Regions from separate parts of the Pseudoalteromonas sp. S3178 genome, predicted to be linked through region 1. Evidence: predicted binding sites of a transcription regulator. Region 1 holds the regulator's gene; the other holds the start of a gene.

What was found. The regulator LexA, encoded in region 1, represses DNA repair genes until DNA is damaged. The targets are predictions, from matches to a motif close to TACTGTATNNNNATACAGTA.
Region 2: the regulator LexA is predicted to act here: its motif matches at 5,212-5,231, upstream of CWC11_RS10515 (YebG family protein).

What each region holds. Positions count from the first base shown of each region.
Region 1 covers NZ_PNCW01000040.1:32,749-40,130, reverse strand. Annotated here, with positions in the region: gene CWC11_RS12750 (cytochrome c oxidase assembly protein) at 2-532, opposite strand; gene ctaD (cytochrome c oxidase subunit I) at 532-2,124, opposite strand; gene coxB (cytochrome c oxidase subunit II) at 2,124-3,266, opposite strand; gene lexA (transcriptional repressor LexA) at 3,745-4,362, opposite strand; gene CWC11_RS12730 (PaaI family thioesterase) at 4,540-4,980, shown strand; gene CWC11_RS12725 (hypothetical protein) at 4,991-5,371, opposite strand; gene CWC11_RS12720 (DUF7218 family protein) at 5,603-5,854, shown strand; gene CWC11_RS12715 (hypothetical protein) at 5,985-6,686, shown strand; gene CWC11_RS12710 (endonuclease) at 6,743-7,382, shown strand, end outside.
Region 2 covers NZ_PNCW01000032.1:27,769-35,150, forward strand. Annotated here, with positions in the region: gene fadI (acetyl-CoA C-acyltransferase FadI) at 1-534, shown strand, start outside; gene fadJ (fatty acid oxidation complex subunit alpha FadJ) at 534-2,756, shown strand; gene CWC11_RS10500 (GNAT family N-acetyltransferase) at 3,041-3,550, shown strand; gene CWC11_RS10505 (MmcQ/YjbR family DNA-binding protein) at 3,590-3,976, opposite strand; gene efpL (elongation factor P-like protein EfpL) at 4,182-4,754, shown strand; gene CWC11_RS10515 (YebG family protein) at 4,846-5,160, opposite strand; gene CWC11_RS10520 (ComEA family DNA-binding protein) at 5,472-5,768, shown strand; gene CWC11_RS10525 (DUF6170 family protein) at 5,793-6,095, opposite strand; gene dsbB (disulfide bond formation protein DsbB) at 6,097-6,615, opposite strand; gene fadR (fatty acid metabolism transcriptional regulator FadR) at 7,121-7,382, shown strand, end outside.

The sequences.
Region 1 (7,382 bases):
GCTAGTTATTGCTCGCTACTAGCTGCTCACTAATATCAAATACGGTGTACGATAAAGTTAGCTCTTCTATATCGCTTGGTAATGCGGTATCAACATAAAAAAGTAGTTTAAACTCAAGTTCTTCCCCTGCTTTTAGCGGTTGCTGATCAAAGCAAAAACAGGCAATTTTATGTAAATACTTAGCCGCTTTACCGGGCGAAACCGAGGGCACAGCTTGCATTACTTTATCGAGGTTACTGTTATTTTTAGCGCTAAACATTACCTCACGCATAGCGCCGGGTTTAACAGCAACACTGTATTCTTTTGACTTAACAACAAATGGCGCGCCACTTTGCGCATGGGTTGTAAAACTCACCCCTATTTCTCGGTTTTGAGTAACCTGTGTACTTAGCTTTGCTTGCTCAAGCGATGGCTTACCATTTAGCCCTGTTACATCGCAAAATACGTCGTATAAGGGCACTAAGGCAAAAGCAAAAGCAAACATACCTATGCAAATAAGTACTAAGCGTTTAAGTAGCGGCGCGTGAGTCATTACTTAATTTCCGGTGGTGTAGAAAAGGTATGATACGGCGCTGGCGATTCAACTTCCCACTCTAAACCTTCGGCACCATCCCATACTTTTGCAGGCACTTTATCGCCACCTCGGGCGCACTTAATTACCACGGCCACAAATAAAAGCTGCGATAAACCAAATGCAAACCCACCAATACTTATAATGGCGTTAAAATCGGCAAACTGCAGCGCATAATCTGGAATACGTCTAGGCATACCGGCAAGCCCTACAAAATGCATAGGAAAAAACAGTACATTTACACTCACAAGCGATAGCCAAAAATGCCATTTAGCCAAGGTAATATTAAACATATTACCGGTCCATTTAGGCAGCCAGTAATAAGCACCCGCCATTATCGAAAAGATGGCTCCGGTTACTAATACATAGTGAAAATGCGCCACCACAAAGTACGTATCGTGATACTGAAAATCAGCAGGTGTAATGGCTAACATCAACCCAGAAAAGCCTCCTAAGGTAAACAGCACAATAAAGGCAATACTAAATAGCATGGGGACTTCAAAGCTAATTGAGCCTTTCCACATGGTCGCTACCCAGTTAAATACTTTTACTCCAGTTGGCACCGATATAAGCATCGTTGCGTACATAAAAAATAACTCGCCAGCCACCGGCATACCTGTGGTAAACATGTGGTGAGCCCATACAATAAAACTAAGTAGCGCAATGGATGAGGTGGCGTACACCATGGACGCATAACCAAATAGTTTTTTACGCGAAAAGGTAGGCACTATGGTCGATATAATGCCAAAAGCTGGCAAAATCATGATGTATACTTCAGGGTGACCAAAAAACCAAAATATGTGCTGAAACATAACCGGGTCGCCACCGCCGGCCGCATCAAAAAAGCTAGTAGCAAAGTATTTATCTGTGAGTACCATGGTCACAGCTCCCGCAAGTACAGGCATAACAGCAATTAACAAAAATGCAGTTATTAGCCATGTCCACACGAATAACGGAAGCTTCATCCATGTCATACCCGGAGCACGCAAATTAACTATGGTCACAATTACATTGATTGCGCCCATAATTGAGCTGATACCCATAATATGAACGGCAAATACAAACAACGCAGTATTATCGTTACTGTAAGTGGTTGAAAGTGGAGCGTAAAAAGTCCAGCCGAATGCAGGGCCACCGCCAGGCATAAATAAAGAAGCTAGCAGGATTAAAAATGCGAAGGGTAATATCCAAAAGCTCCAGTTATTCATTCTTGGTAATGCCATATCTGGCGCACCAATCATTAATGGCACCATCCAGTTAGCAAGGCCGGTAAAGGCTGGCATAACCGCACCAAATACCATAATCAAGCCATGTACAGTGGTCATTTGATTAAAAAAATGAGGCTCAACTAGTTGTAACCCAGGTTGGAATAATTCGGCCCTAATGACCATAGCCATAGCGCCGCCAATTAAAAACATAGTCAGCGAAAAAATTAAATATAAGCTGCCAATATCTTTATGATTGGTTGTATATAACCAGCGCTTAAAGCCTTTTGCAGGATGATGACCGTGGTGAGCTTCATTGGCGTTAGATTGTTCTACTATGCTACTCATTAGTTCGCCTCCCCATCAGCATCAAGTGCTGCCTGAATTTCACTAGGTTGAATTACATCACCCGTATCGTTACCCCACGCATTGCGTTTGTAGGTAATGACTGCAGCAAGTTGTTTTATTGATAGTTGTTTAGCAAAAGCTTGCATTGCAGTACCAGGGCGACCATGGATCACAACATCTATATGATCTTTTATATCACCAAGCACAATGGGACTGCCTTTCAGTGCAGGAAATACGCCTGGTAACCCCATACCCGTTGGCTGATGACACGCAGCGCAACTTGCCATATACACTTGCTCGCCTAAAGTCATTAACTCTTCTTTAGGCAACGTTTGATCAAGCAGAGCAGCATCGGCTAATGCCGCTTTTTGCTTTGCTTGTTTTGCATCAGCAAGCCAAGCGTTAAAATCTTCCTGTGATTTTGCCTCGACCACCACTGGCATAAAGCCATGATCTTTACCGCACAGCTCAGCGCACTGTCCTCGGTAAATACCTTCTTCGTTAATGTTGCTCCATGTTTCGTTTATGAAGCCGGGGTTGGCGTCTTTTTTAACAGCAAAATCAGGTACCCACCAAGAGTGAATAACGTCATCCGAGGTGATTAAAAAACGTACTTTTTGATTAATTGGCAGCACTAATGGCTTATCAACTTCAAGCAAATAATTTGGATTTTTATCTGCAAGGTTGGCTATTTCATCTTGAGGGGTAGATAAAATTGAGTAAAACGCGACATCCTCACCCATGTATTCGTAATGCCACTTCCACTGCGAACCAGTAATTTTAATGGTTAAATCAGCTTTGCTGGCATCTTCCATTGCAATAAGTGTTTTAGTGGCAGGGATTGCCATGGCAATTAAGATAACAAATGGAATGGCAGTCCAAAGTATTTCTACTTTAGTACTTTCATGAAATTGGGCAGGTACTGCCCCTTTAGATTTACGGTGATGAATCAGTGCCCAAAACATAATTGCGAACACTATCACCCCAATCACACAACATATTAAAAATATGGTCATGTGTAGCTGATATACATTATTGCTTATATCGGTTACGCCTTTGCGCATATTGTATTGGCTATTTGCCATTACATGCTGCGGAAAAACAATCAATACAAGCCACAAGGTAGAGGTCAGTTTACCCATGTGACGGCTCCTTTGATGCTATTGCGAGTGCAAAGCGAAGAGGCATACGGCTTAAACGCCTATTCGTTATTTTTATTATTTAACCAATCTTATTTGTTTTAATTGGTATTGCTGTGCCAACAAAGAGTTTGTGTATATTGTGTGTTCTCAAAACTAAAAGCTGTGAGTTATTGTTAGCCCAGCAAATTAATAATTAGCTAAAAAACGTACAACAAGCAAGTTTTAGTATAAAAAACAAACAAGTTATATTTTAAAATGAGCCTTAATTACACCAACATAAATACAATTTAATAATCAAAAAACGAGCTAAAATAGGGGGTGTATCACATAAAAGAAGAGTTAGGTACGAGTGCAAAAAAGTTTACAGCTTAGATAACTTTATGACTGCTTTAGTATTGCTAAAAGGTGGGTTTTTAAAACAAAAATGCACACTAAAAAGTGCGCATTTATAAATTTACTATCTAATATAGGCTAGAAATTACATCCAATCGGCGTTTCTAATTACACCTACTGCTAAGCCTTCAATATTAAAAGACTCATTTTCAAGGTCTACTTCTATTGGCGTAAACTCTTCGTTTTCGGCGTGTAATAATACTTTGCGGCCTGCTTTTTCTAGGCGTTTTACGGTTACATCTTCATCAACTCGCGCAACCACAACTTGACCGTTTTCAGCGGTTTGAGTGCGATGTACAGCCAGTAAATCACCATCCATAATACCAATATCTTTCATACTCATGCCATTTACACGAAGTAAAAAATCGGCGGCAGGTTTAAACATTAAAGGATCTATTTTGCAGTGGCTCTCAACATGTTCTTGCGCCAAAATAGGAGAACCTGCAGCAACACGCCCTATAAGTGGTAGGCCTAACTGCTCTGGCTCTTCTTCTTCAATTAATTGAATTCCACGGCTGGCGCCTGGCTTCATTTTAATAGCACCTTTTTTTGCCAGTGCTTTTAAGTGCTCTTCTGCTGCATTAGCACTTTTAAAACCTAATGTTTGCGCTATTTCGGCACGTGTAGGAGGCATACCAGTGTCTTTAATAAAAACTTTAATGAGTTCTAGTATTTGAGCTTGGCGTTTCGTTAATGGTCGCATACAACTGGTTTTCCATACAGTACATTTAACTGTGAGTATATACAGTTAAATAAAAATCGCAAATTTAAATTGTGCTTTAAAATAGCTAAACTAAAAGCATATGTGTACATTTTAGGTATTTATAAAATTCACATTTATAAAGTGCTATAAACTTGGTTTTAATTCAAAGGAGTAATTATGAGTATTTGGCACCACCCCATCACTTTAGAGCTTTGCAAACAGTTAGAAGAAGGCATTGACGGCCAAGGCACATTAATGAAAACCATGGGCATTGAAGTCACAGAAATTGGTGATGATTACCTAGTTGCCACTATGCCTGCTATACCTGAACATCATAATCCTATGGGTATGGTTCACGGTGGTGCAAATGTAGTACTTGCTGAAACAGTAGCAAGCTATGCTGCTAATTTTGTTGTCGACTTTACAAAATTTTATTGTGTAGGGCAGGAAATTAGCGCAAGCCATTTAAAAGCATCTCGCAATGGTACTTTAACTGCAACCGCTAAGGCTTTTCATATAGGTAAACGTAGTTCTGTGTGGGAAATAAAAATAACAAATAGTCGCAATGAGCTATGCTGCGTATCAAAAATGACCGCAGCAGTTGTAGAGCGCAGGTAATTACTTCTTTTTATTTTTCGATAGGATAAATAGTAATTTCCATACCTGCACCAATCGCAGATATACGTAGCAGTGTGTCTGCATGTAGGGCTTGGTTAAAACACTTAGGTGACGTGCCCGATTCAAAGCCAATATCAAACGTTCTTCGCGAGCAGCTTAGCCATTGCTTAAGCGCGTTACGTGAACACGACTCAATAAGCTCGCACAAGTGGTTAATAGCTTTATCTGGTGTTGATATTTCACCTGAGGCTTCAATACGCGCAAGTTGACGATATTCGTCTTTATCATAATGCAAAACCGTCGCGTTTTTCTTTAAGTCTGCCACTAAGGCGCTAATATCATGTTTAGACTCAAGCTCTAGATCTACATTTAAAAATTGAATTTCCGACATTGTCTGCTTTTTACCCTCTTATAGTTTCATCGCAAACTTTAACGCAGTTTTACTTTTATACCAAATTAACAAAGCAGTAATCCTTGCTTTATCTTCATAAATACACTTTTTAGCGCTTTTGGCACCTAACTTGCTCGTTTTAATTAAGCTGGCTTAATCGCTTAGTTTTACAATTAAACAATGAAATTAATACACACATTGTGTAAGTAACGATTTTTAAGGAGCATTAAAATGGTAGATCATGGTCCACAAATTAAAAACGACGATCAGTACGATGCACTTCGCGATGAGGGCATGAGTAAACAAAAAGCCGCACGTATTGCCAATAGTAATACCCATAAAACAGCGGTAAAAGGCGGCAAAGCCTCTCAGTATGAGCAACGCACAAAAAAGCAGTTATACGATAAGGCAAAAGAGGTTGGTATTAGCGGGCGCTCTAAAATGAGCAAACAAGAGTTAATAAATGCCCTGCGTGAAAGCTAAAATTAACTAAAATCTATTGATGTCATTAAAGCCTCATATTTATAAACTTATGAAAAACTGCGACAAAATGCCGCAGCAAAAGCGTGGGAAGCTATAATAAACTAACGCTAAAAATAATAAGAAGATAAATATGAGCAAAAAAATATTTAAGCGTGCACGCAAATTACATAAGTGGCTGGGCTATTTACTTGCCTTACAAATTTTGGCTTGGCTTTTAGGCGGCCTAGTTATGAGCGCTATTCCACTTGAATATGTGCATGGTAAACACCTTGCCAAGCGCACACTTACAAACCCATTTGCACAAGCCGACTACCCCGCATCACTCGATAATATTACTTCACAAGTGGCTAATCCCACTCAAATACTATTTGAAAACTTTTTAACTACTCCCCTTATTACTGTTATCAATAATACCGAACAGCAAAGCTTTAATGGTTTAACGGGGCGCCCTTTTGAACCACCTACTAAAATACAAATTACCGCTAATGCGCAGGCTCATTTACTAATCAACGCTAAGCCAATTAGTACAACGCTTTTAAAACAAGGTACTCGAGAGGTCGGATACAAAAAAAATGTGTGGCAAGTACAATTTAACGACACCTTTAATACTACGCTGTATTTAAATGCAATTAACGGCAAAGTAATTACTGTTCGCAGTACTCTATGGCGTATATTCGACTTTTTTTGGATGCTGCACATAATGGATTACGACGAGCGAGAAGATTTTAACAACCCGTTACTCATCAGCTTTGCAGCCACCAGCGTGCTATTTTGTTTATGCGGCATGTTGCTACTTTTGCAAAATTTAAGGCTTAAAAGGATTTTTAAATAGGTTTATATTTTAATTTCAAGGCTTTAAACTAGCGCCTCCTGTAGTTCACGTATGTGATGGATATGCTTAAATTTATTTTAGCCTTTGTGGCTTGTTGTATTTGTTTTTCGGCATCGAGTGAAGAATTCACCCGTTTTTCAACGGCTAAAAGGCACTTAATTAAAACCCTGCCTAATAACGCCAAAAGCCTCTACTGCGGCTGCGACATTAAAAAACAAGGTAAAAAACTAGTGCCAGATCCAACGGATTGTGGTTATGTGCCTCGTAATACATTTACCCGCTCAGGCAAGGTAAACCAGCGCGCTTTACGTATTGAATGGGAGCACATAGTGCCCGCGTGGGAGTTTGGCCACCAGCTACAATGCTGGCAAGACGGCGGACGCAAAAACTGCCGAAAGGTCAGTGCTAAATTTAGGAAAATGGAAGCCGACATAAACAACTTAGCCCCCGCTATTGGCGAAATTAACGCAGATCGCTCTAACTATCGCTTTGGTATGCTTAGCGAAAACGCCACACAGTATGGACGCTGCGAAGTAAAAGTTAACTTTAAACAACGCGTAGTAGAGCCACCATTTTATGCCCGTAAACGCATTGCCGACACCTACGCTTATATGCAAAAAACATACGGGCTAAAAATATCTGATAAACAACAAAAGCTATTTGATGCGTGGCAAAGGCAAGCGTTTGCTAATAAAA
Region 2 (7,382 bases), on a different contig from region 1:
TTTGACCGCCAACATGGCTCAGTGACCGCAGCAAACGCAACACCTTTAACTGATGGTGCAGCAGCGGTACTGATGATGAGCGAAAGCAAAGCAAAAGCACTAGGCTATGAAATTTTAGGTTATGTGCGTAGCTTTGCGTTTTCGGCTATTGGTGTAGAAAAAGACATGTTAATGGGTCCTGCGCACTCAACGCCTATCGCACTAGATAGAGCGGGTATTACACTTGCTGATTTAGATTTAATTGAAATGCACGAAGCGTTTGCATCGCAAACACTTGCCAATATGAAAATGTTTGCATCAGATAAGTTTGCGCAAGAGCAACTTGGTCGTAGCAAAGCAATTGGCGAAATTAACATGGATAAGTTTAACGTTAACGGCGGCTCTTTAGCATATGGTCACCCATTTGCTGCAACAGGTGCTCGCTTAATTACGCAAAGCTTACACGAGCTTAAACGTCGTGGTGGCGGTTTAGCATTAACAACAGCGTGTGCTGCTGGTGGTTTAGGTGCAGCCTTTGTATTGGAGAGCGCGTAATGTCAGATTCAGTATTTAATTTAACGGTAGATGAAAACAAAATTGCCGTAGTAACCATTGATGTGCCGGGTGAGAAAATGAACACCCTGCGCGACTCATTCGCTGATGACTTAAAAGCTTTACTTGAAGCGGCTAAGCAAGAGTCAGTAAAGGGTATGGTATTTATAAGTGGTAAAAGCGATAACTTTATCGCGGGCGCTGATGTAAAAATGCTTGATAGCGTGCAAAAGCGTGAAGATGCTTTAGCAATTAGCGAACTATGCCATCAAGCCTTTTTTGATATGACAAAACTACCTTATACAACAGTAAGTGCAATACATGGTGCGGCGCTTGGTGGTGGTTTAGAGTTTGCTTTAGCGTGTGATTACCGCGTAGGCACAGATAGCGATATTACTAAAGTAGGCCTTCCTGAAGTACAACTTGGTTTATTGCCAGGTGGCGGCGGTACGCAGCGTTTAACTAAAATTGTAGGCATTCAAAAGGCACTAGAGTGGATGCTAACAGGTAAGCAAATTCGTCCTAAGCAGGCTAAAAAAGCGGGCGTATTAGACGACGTTGTGCCACAAAGTGTATTGTTAAAAGTCGCTAAAGAATTTGCAGCTAAGAAAAAGCCGCAGGATAAAGAGCCTAAGCTAGATAAAGTAAGCAAGTTATTAGAGTCAAACCCGTTTGGCCGTAACTTTATCTTTAAAAAGGCGAAAGAAAACGTACTTAAAAAAACCGGCGGACATTACCCTGCACCGCTTGCAATTATTAAGGCTGTGCGTGCAAGTGTAGAGCTTGATAAATTAAAAGCATACAAAACAGAAGCTGAAAGCTTTGCAACACTTGTAATGAGTGATGAGTCTAAAGCGCTTCGTAGTATTTTCTTTGCAACCACTGAAATGAAAAAAGAGTGGCGCAACGATGATGCGCCGGCTATTAGTAAAACAGCCGTTTTAGGTGGTGGCTTAATGGGTGCTGGTATTGCACATGTAAGCGCAGTAAAAGCCAAAGTACCTGTGCGTATTAAAGATGTAGCAGAGCAGGGCATTAGTAATGCCATGAACTACACCTATAAAATTTTAGATAAGCGCCTTAAGCGCCGTATTATGTCTAAAGCTGATATGCAGTTAACCATGAACCGTATTACCGGTACTACTGACTACAGCGGCTTTAAACACATTGATTTAGTAGTAGAAGCTGTATTTGAAGACCTAGCCTTAAAGCAAGGTATGGTTGCTGATATAGAGCAGCAATGTCAAAGCAATACTATTTTTGCTAGTAACACGTCATCACTGCCTATTTCACAAATTGCAGCACAGGCGCAGCGTCCAGAAAACGTGATTGGTCTGCATTACTTCTCGCCAGTTGAAAAAATGCCACTAGTGGAAATTATTCCTCATGAAGGGACTTCACAAGAGACCATTGCGCGTGTAGTTAACTTTGCTCGTAAGCAAGGTAAAACGCCAATTGTGGTAAAAGACATGGCTGGTTTTTACGTAAATCGTATTTTAGCGCCTTATGTAAATGAAGCGGCTAATTTAATGCTTGCCGGTGAGCCAATTGAAAAAATAGATGCAGCGCTTGTAGAGTTTGGCTTCCCTGTGGGGCCGCTTGCTTTACTTGACGAAGTAGGGATTGATATAGGCTCTAAAATTGCCCCAATTCTTGAAAAAGAACTAGGCGAGCGATTTAAAGCACCAGATGCATTTTCTCGTATGATTGATTCAAAACGACTAGGCCGTAAAACGGGTCGTGGTTTTTATGAGTACGATAAAAAGAGCAAGAAAGTTGACGAGTCTGTCTATGAGCTATTAGGTGTACCACCTGCACCGCGTTTAAATAAAAGCGAAATTGCTAAGCGTTGTGTATCACAAATGCTTAACGAAGCCGTACGTTGTTTAGATGATGGCATTATTGCAAGCCCACGTGATGGCGACATTGGCGCTATATTTGGCATTGGCTTCCCACCGTTTTTAGGTGGGCCGTTTAGCTACATGGATAAACTTGGCGCAAGTAAAGTAAGCTCTGACATGTCTACTTTAGCTAACAGCAATGCGAACTTTGCTCCGTGCGATACGTTGGTTGCAATGGCAAACTCAGGCGCTACATTTTACAATGTGCAAACAGCCACTGATGAGCCAAGCTCAGCCACAATTGAAGAGCAAGTAATACACGCTGAACCTTCTGATAAGCAAAATGAAGAAAGCGTAGCCGAGTCGTCAAAACAAGACTCTTAACAGCGAGCTTGCTGCTCACCTGTTTAATTAAAACCGCATTTACATGCGGTTTTTTTACGCCTGTTATTAACAGATGCATACTACTAATCCGCAATAATACTTAATCACTTTGCGGGGCTAAACGTGTCGCCACCTAGGTTAAAAACCCTCATTTAGAACAACTAAATAACGAATACTTTGCTTTACTATGAACACGTTTTCCCACCCTCAAAATAGATTAATTAAGTAATTAGTATGCAATGTGTTAGCGTAATTACTTAGTACGCAGATAAATAGGGGAATTAATGCAGTTATTTACACCCAGATTAGCAATGCGCCAATTACAAAGTCGCGACTGGCCGTTATTTTTACAGTTACACAGAGAGCCACAAGTGCTGCGTTATTGTTACGACATGCCTAGTGAGTCCTTCGTACGCAATCGATTTGAACAGCGCTTGGGGGTTTGGGATACACGCTCAAGGGAGCCACTGTGTTTGGTTGTAACAGATAAGGTTTCAGGTGTTTTGCTTGGTGTGACAGGGTTTACTTATGATGGCGATACAGCAGAGCTTGGTTACTTATTTATGCCAGAATATTTTGGCCATGGCTACGCCACAGAATCTTTAAGGGCTGTTATAGATTGGGCATGGAGTGAGTGCAAAATAAGTCAGTATAAAGCCGTGGTAACACGTGGGAATGTTAATTCTGAAAAGGTACTGAGTAAGTGTGGCTTAACGCATACAGATACGCTTGCAAGCTCACATACAATTAGTGGTAAGCTGTATGATGATCTAATTTATACACTGAAGCTTTAGGGTATTTTAATGGGCTAGTAACGCCTAGCCCAAAAATGCCTACAAATGAAGTAAAATAGCTTGTCGGTCTTTTTCTGGCATGTTTTCTACTACTAAATTGAATGAGTTATCAATCATTCGCTCAATTTCACCTTGTGGAATTGTGCCGTCTAGAATAACAGTGTTCCATAAACGTTTGTTCATATGATAACCAGGGATCACCGCTGGAAAAATATCACGCAACGAAAGTGCTTCGTCAGGATCGCACTTTAAATTAAGCCACCAAATAACTTCTCCATCATCGTTTGTTTCACCATCATTGCCAACAGCAAGAGTAGCAAACATTTTATGATTCACTTTATAAACGTCAACCTCTTGCGCAAATGGTTTAGTAACCTGCACAAGTGGTTTTTTAATTAAATACTCATGTACTTTTGTCTGGTCCATGATCCATTCCTTGAAGTCATACTCGGTAAAGCTACCATAGCAGTTTTTTAATGATTTGATTATATGTATTTTAGTATAAATTAGAATTTTGCAAGCTAATACAATCTAATACAGTAAATGTAGATTATAAGATCAACTTTATTGTTGAACAAAATCTAGTTCGTGGTATGTTTCTGCCAATCACAAAAATAATAGGAATACACACATGCCAAAGGCGAGTGAAGTTAAAAAAGGTACGGCGATTGATTTTAATAATCGTGTTTTAGTTGTAAAAGATATTGTGCGCTCTGTGCCGCAGGGTCGTGCAGGTGGTAGCTTATACCGTATGCGTTTATACGATGTAGTAACCGGTGCTAAAGTAGACGAGACATTTAAAGACAGCGATATGTTAACGCTTGCCGATTTAACTCGTCGTGAAGTGATGCTTTCGTATGTAGATGGCGACGAATATGTATTTATGGATAACGAAGATTACACACCTTATAACTTAAATAAAGACGCAATAGCTGAAGAAATTCAATTCGTTAATGAAGAAACGCAAGGCGTACACGTAATTGTTATTGATGGCGCTCCGGTAGGTCTTGATTTACCTTCAAGTGTTGAACTTGTTGTTGAAGAAACAGACCCTTCAATTAAAGGTGCTTCAGCAAGTGCTCGCTCTAAACCAGCAAAGCTTTCTACTGGCTTAACTATTTCTGTACCAGAGCATATTTCTACAGGTGATCGCATCCGTATTAATACAGTAGAACACAAATTTATGGGTCGTGCTGAAAAGTAATACCAAACCTTTAGCCCATATAAATACAGGGCTCAAAGTAAAAAGGGAGTAACATTAGTTACTCCCTTTTTTTATGTGTTTTTTAATACGGCTAGCTTGCTTGCTGCTCGTCGTCTTTAATTGGCGCTATATTATCAGCTTTCTTATTTTTTGTAGGTGCCTTAGCTGCTGCAGGCTCTTTGCCACCTTTAAGTACTGCCATAAAGTCATCTTTACTTTTTGCAATTTCAAGTGCTAATGATTCGACTTGTTGCTCGCTTAACGGCACATCTACCTTTTCTAACATCAGTTCAAGTGACTCTGCTATATCCAGCATTTTGTCATAGGCATCAGCTTCTTTTTTGGTAGTAAACGTCATGCGCTCAACTCCGTTTCGTTCTACAACATATTTAACAACAACAGCCATGATCTCTCCTGCAAGCTTGCGTGGTACTGTGGTTTATAAAAACCATTATATTACTGTTTTTATGTACAGTAATGGTTTGCGAAGGATTTTGCAAGCTAAGAGTATTGATTTTCACTGTCTTAAATTTGACAAAAAACTGTAACTTTACTTTAGTTAAGCAATCACTTGTTGTACCAGCTGCATTTTCAGGATTTCGGATCATGGTGATAATGCGTTTAGGTACTCTTTAAGTGACGAGCATTTTGTTCTTTGTTTATTGATTTTCCTGAGCAATATTTAAAAAAATTAGAAAGAACAATAAGGACGAACAAATGAAGATTATAAAAAGCTTACTAGTTGTAGGTGTGCTGCTATTCATGCCTATAACCGCTGTACAGGCACAATTACCCGAAGTAACAAAGCAAATGCCACAGTTTGAAACCGTGAGTATAAATAATGCGGATGCTGAAATGCTTGCTCAACTGCCGGGTATAGGTAAGAAAAAAGCGCAGGCAATTGTGGATTACCGTGAAGAAAACGGCGAATTTAAAAGTGTCAGTGATTTATCGCAAGTTAAAGGAATCGGTAAAAAGCTATTAGCCAAATTAGAAGGAAAAGTATCACTTTAAAGCTAGTAAGTAATAATCAGGGCGCTATGCGCTCTGATTAAATTGTTTTAGCGCATCGCTTAAGTGCTTTTTAGCAAAATTTATTTCAATAGGTGTTGTTAATAGCGGATAGCAAAGCCCACCTAGTATCAAAAACGGGATTAATATCCAGCCTTTAAATACCGTAAATATTAAAAATAATGGGCTAAGTAATAACAACTTTATAATACGTAATAAAACCTTATCAATTGGCGATAGCATGCTTAACGAAAGTGCTATTACGTCCTGACGTTTGCGTACTTTTAGGTGTTTAAGCTCATCTAATTGGCTTGAAAAAAATGTAAACATATCAAATCGACTTTTTAATTAATAAACGGCCAATAACTATAATAAATAATGTTAGTGAGAAAATCCCAAATATAATTTCCATCCAAGCAGGCATACTCAAACTAATAAATTGCCAATCTATATTTCCACAATCCCCGGTTGCTTGAAAAAAGCTAGGTATCCATTCGTGCAGCGGCATAAAAGGTGGGAAGTTTGGTTCAAACTCGCAGCTAAATGCAAAAGGGTCTGTGGTAGTTTGCATCTCAATATGTTCGCGAGCAATTAAATATCCCCAAATACTCGAAACTCCCCACAATAAATATGCAAGTGTTCTTGCTAGTTTGCTTTTAGGTTTAGTCGAACCAATAATACCTGCGCCTAATAAACCTAACACAGCGGTACGCTGATAAATGCACATAATGCACGGTGCTAAGCCCATCTGGTATTGAAAAAATAGTGCGGTGACTTCTAGTAAAAACACAATGCCAGTAAATAACAACCATGGTGTACGTTGAGTGGGGAGGTGAGCGAGCCAGTTCATAAAAATTCCGCATTTAAATAAGACGTTAGATTATGTACTAGGATAAAGTAAGCGGCAACAAAAAGTAAAAAAAAGCTACCGAAGTCACTTTTTTTAAGATGAAATTATTGACCATTCGATACAGCGCTAATAGAAGTAACATGCTTATCTAATTAGATCTTATTGATGCATTAATTGAATTAGAGGTTTGCGATAGACAATATTTGAAAGCCATGACTAAGGACATACCGACTCTAAAACTAATATCCAGAAAGTTAATCGAACTTAAGCTTTATATGAATAAAATTCCTAGAAATAACAATGTACCTACGATGAATATTACCTTTAGGACTGCGCAGTTTAGCTAAATTAGATAAATATAAATTTAATTATTTATCAATTTTTAATTTCTACTCATTTGCTTTATTAATCTACTTACTTTACTTGTTAGTTATGCTTCGTCTGGTACAATCAGTCAGTTATTCGTGTAAAACGATGAGTATTGATTAATTCGAGTGGGAACTGGATGAGAATTTTTAAAGCGAAAAGCCCAGCAGGATTTGCTGAAGAATATATAGTTGAGTCTATTTGGAATGGCGATTTCCCTCCAGGTTCAATTCTACCGGCAGAGCGAGAGCTTTCAGAGTTAATTGGTGTAACAAGAACAACCCTACGTGAAGTGTTACAGCGTTTAGCACGCGATGGTTGGTTAACCATTCAGCATGGCAAACCAACTAAAGTAAATAACTTTTGGGAAACATCAGGCTTAAATATACTTGAAACACTAG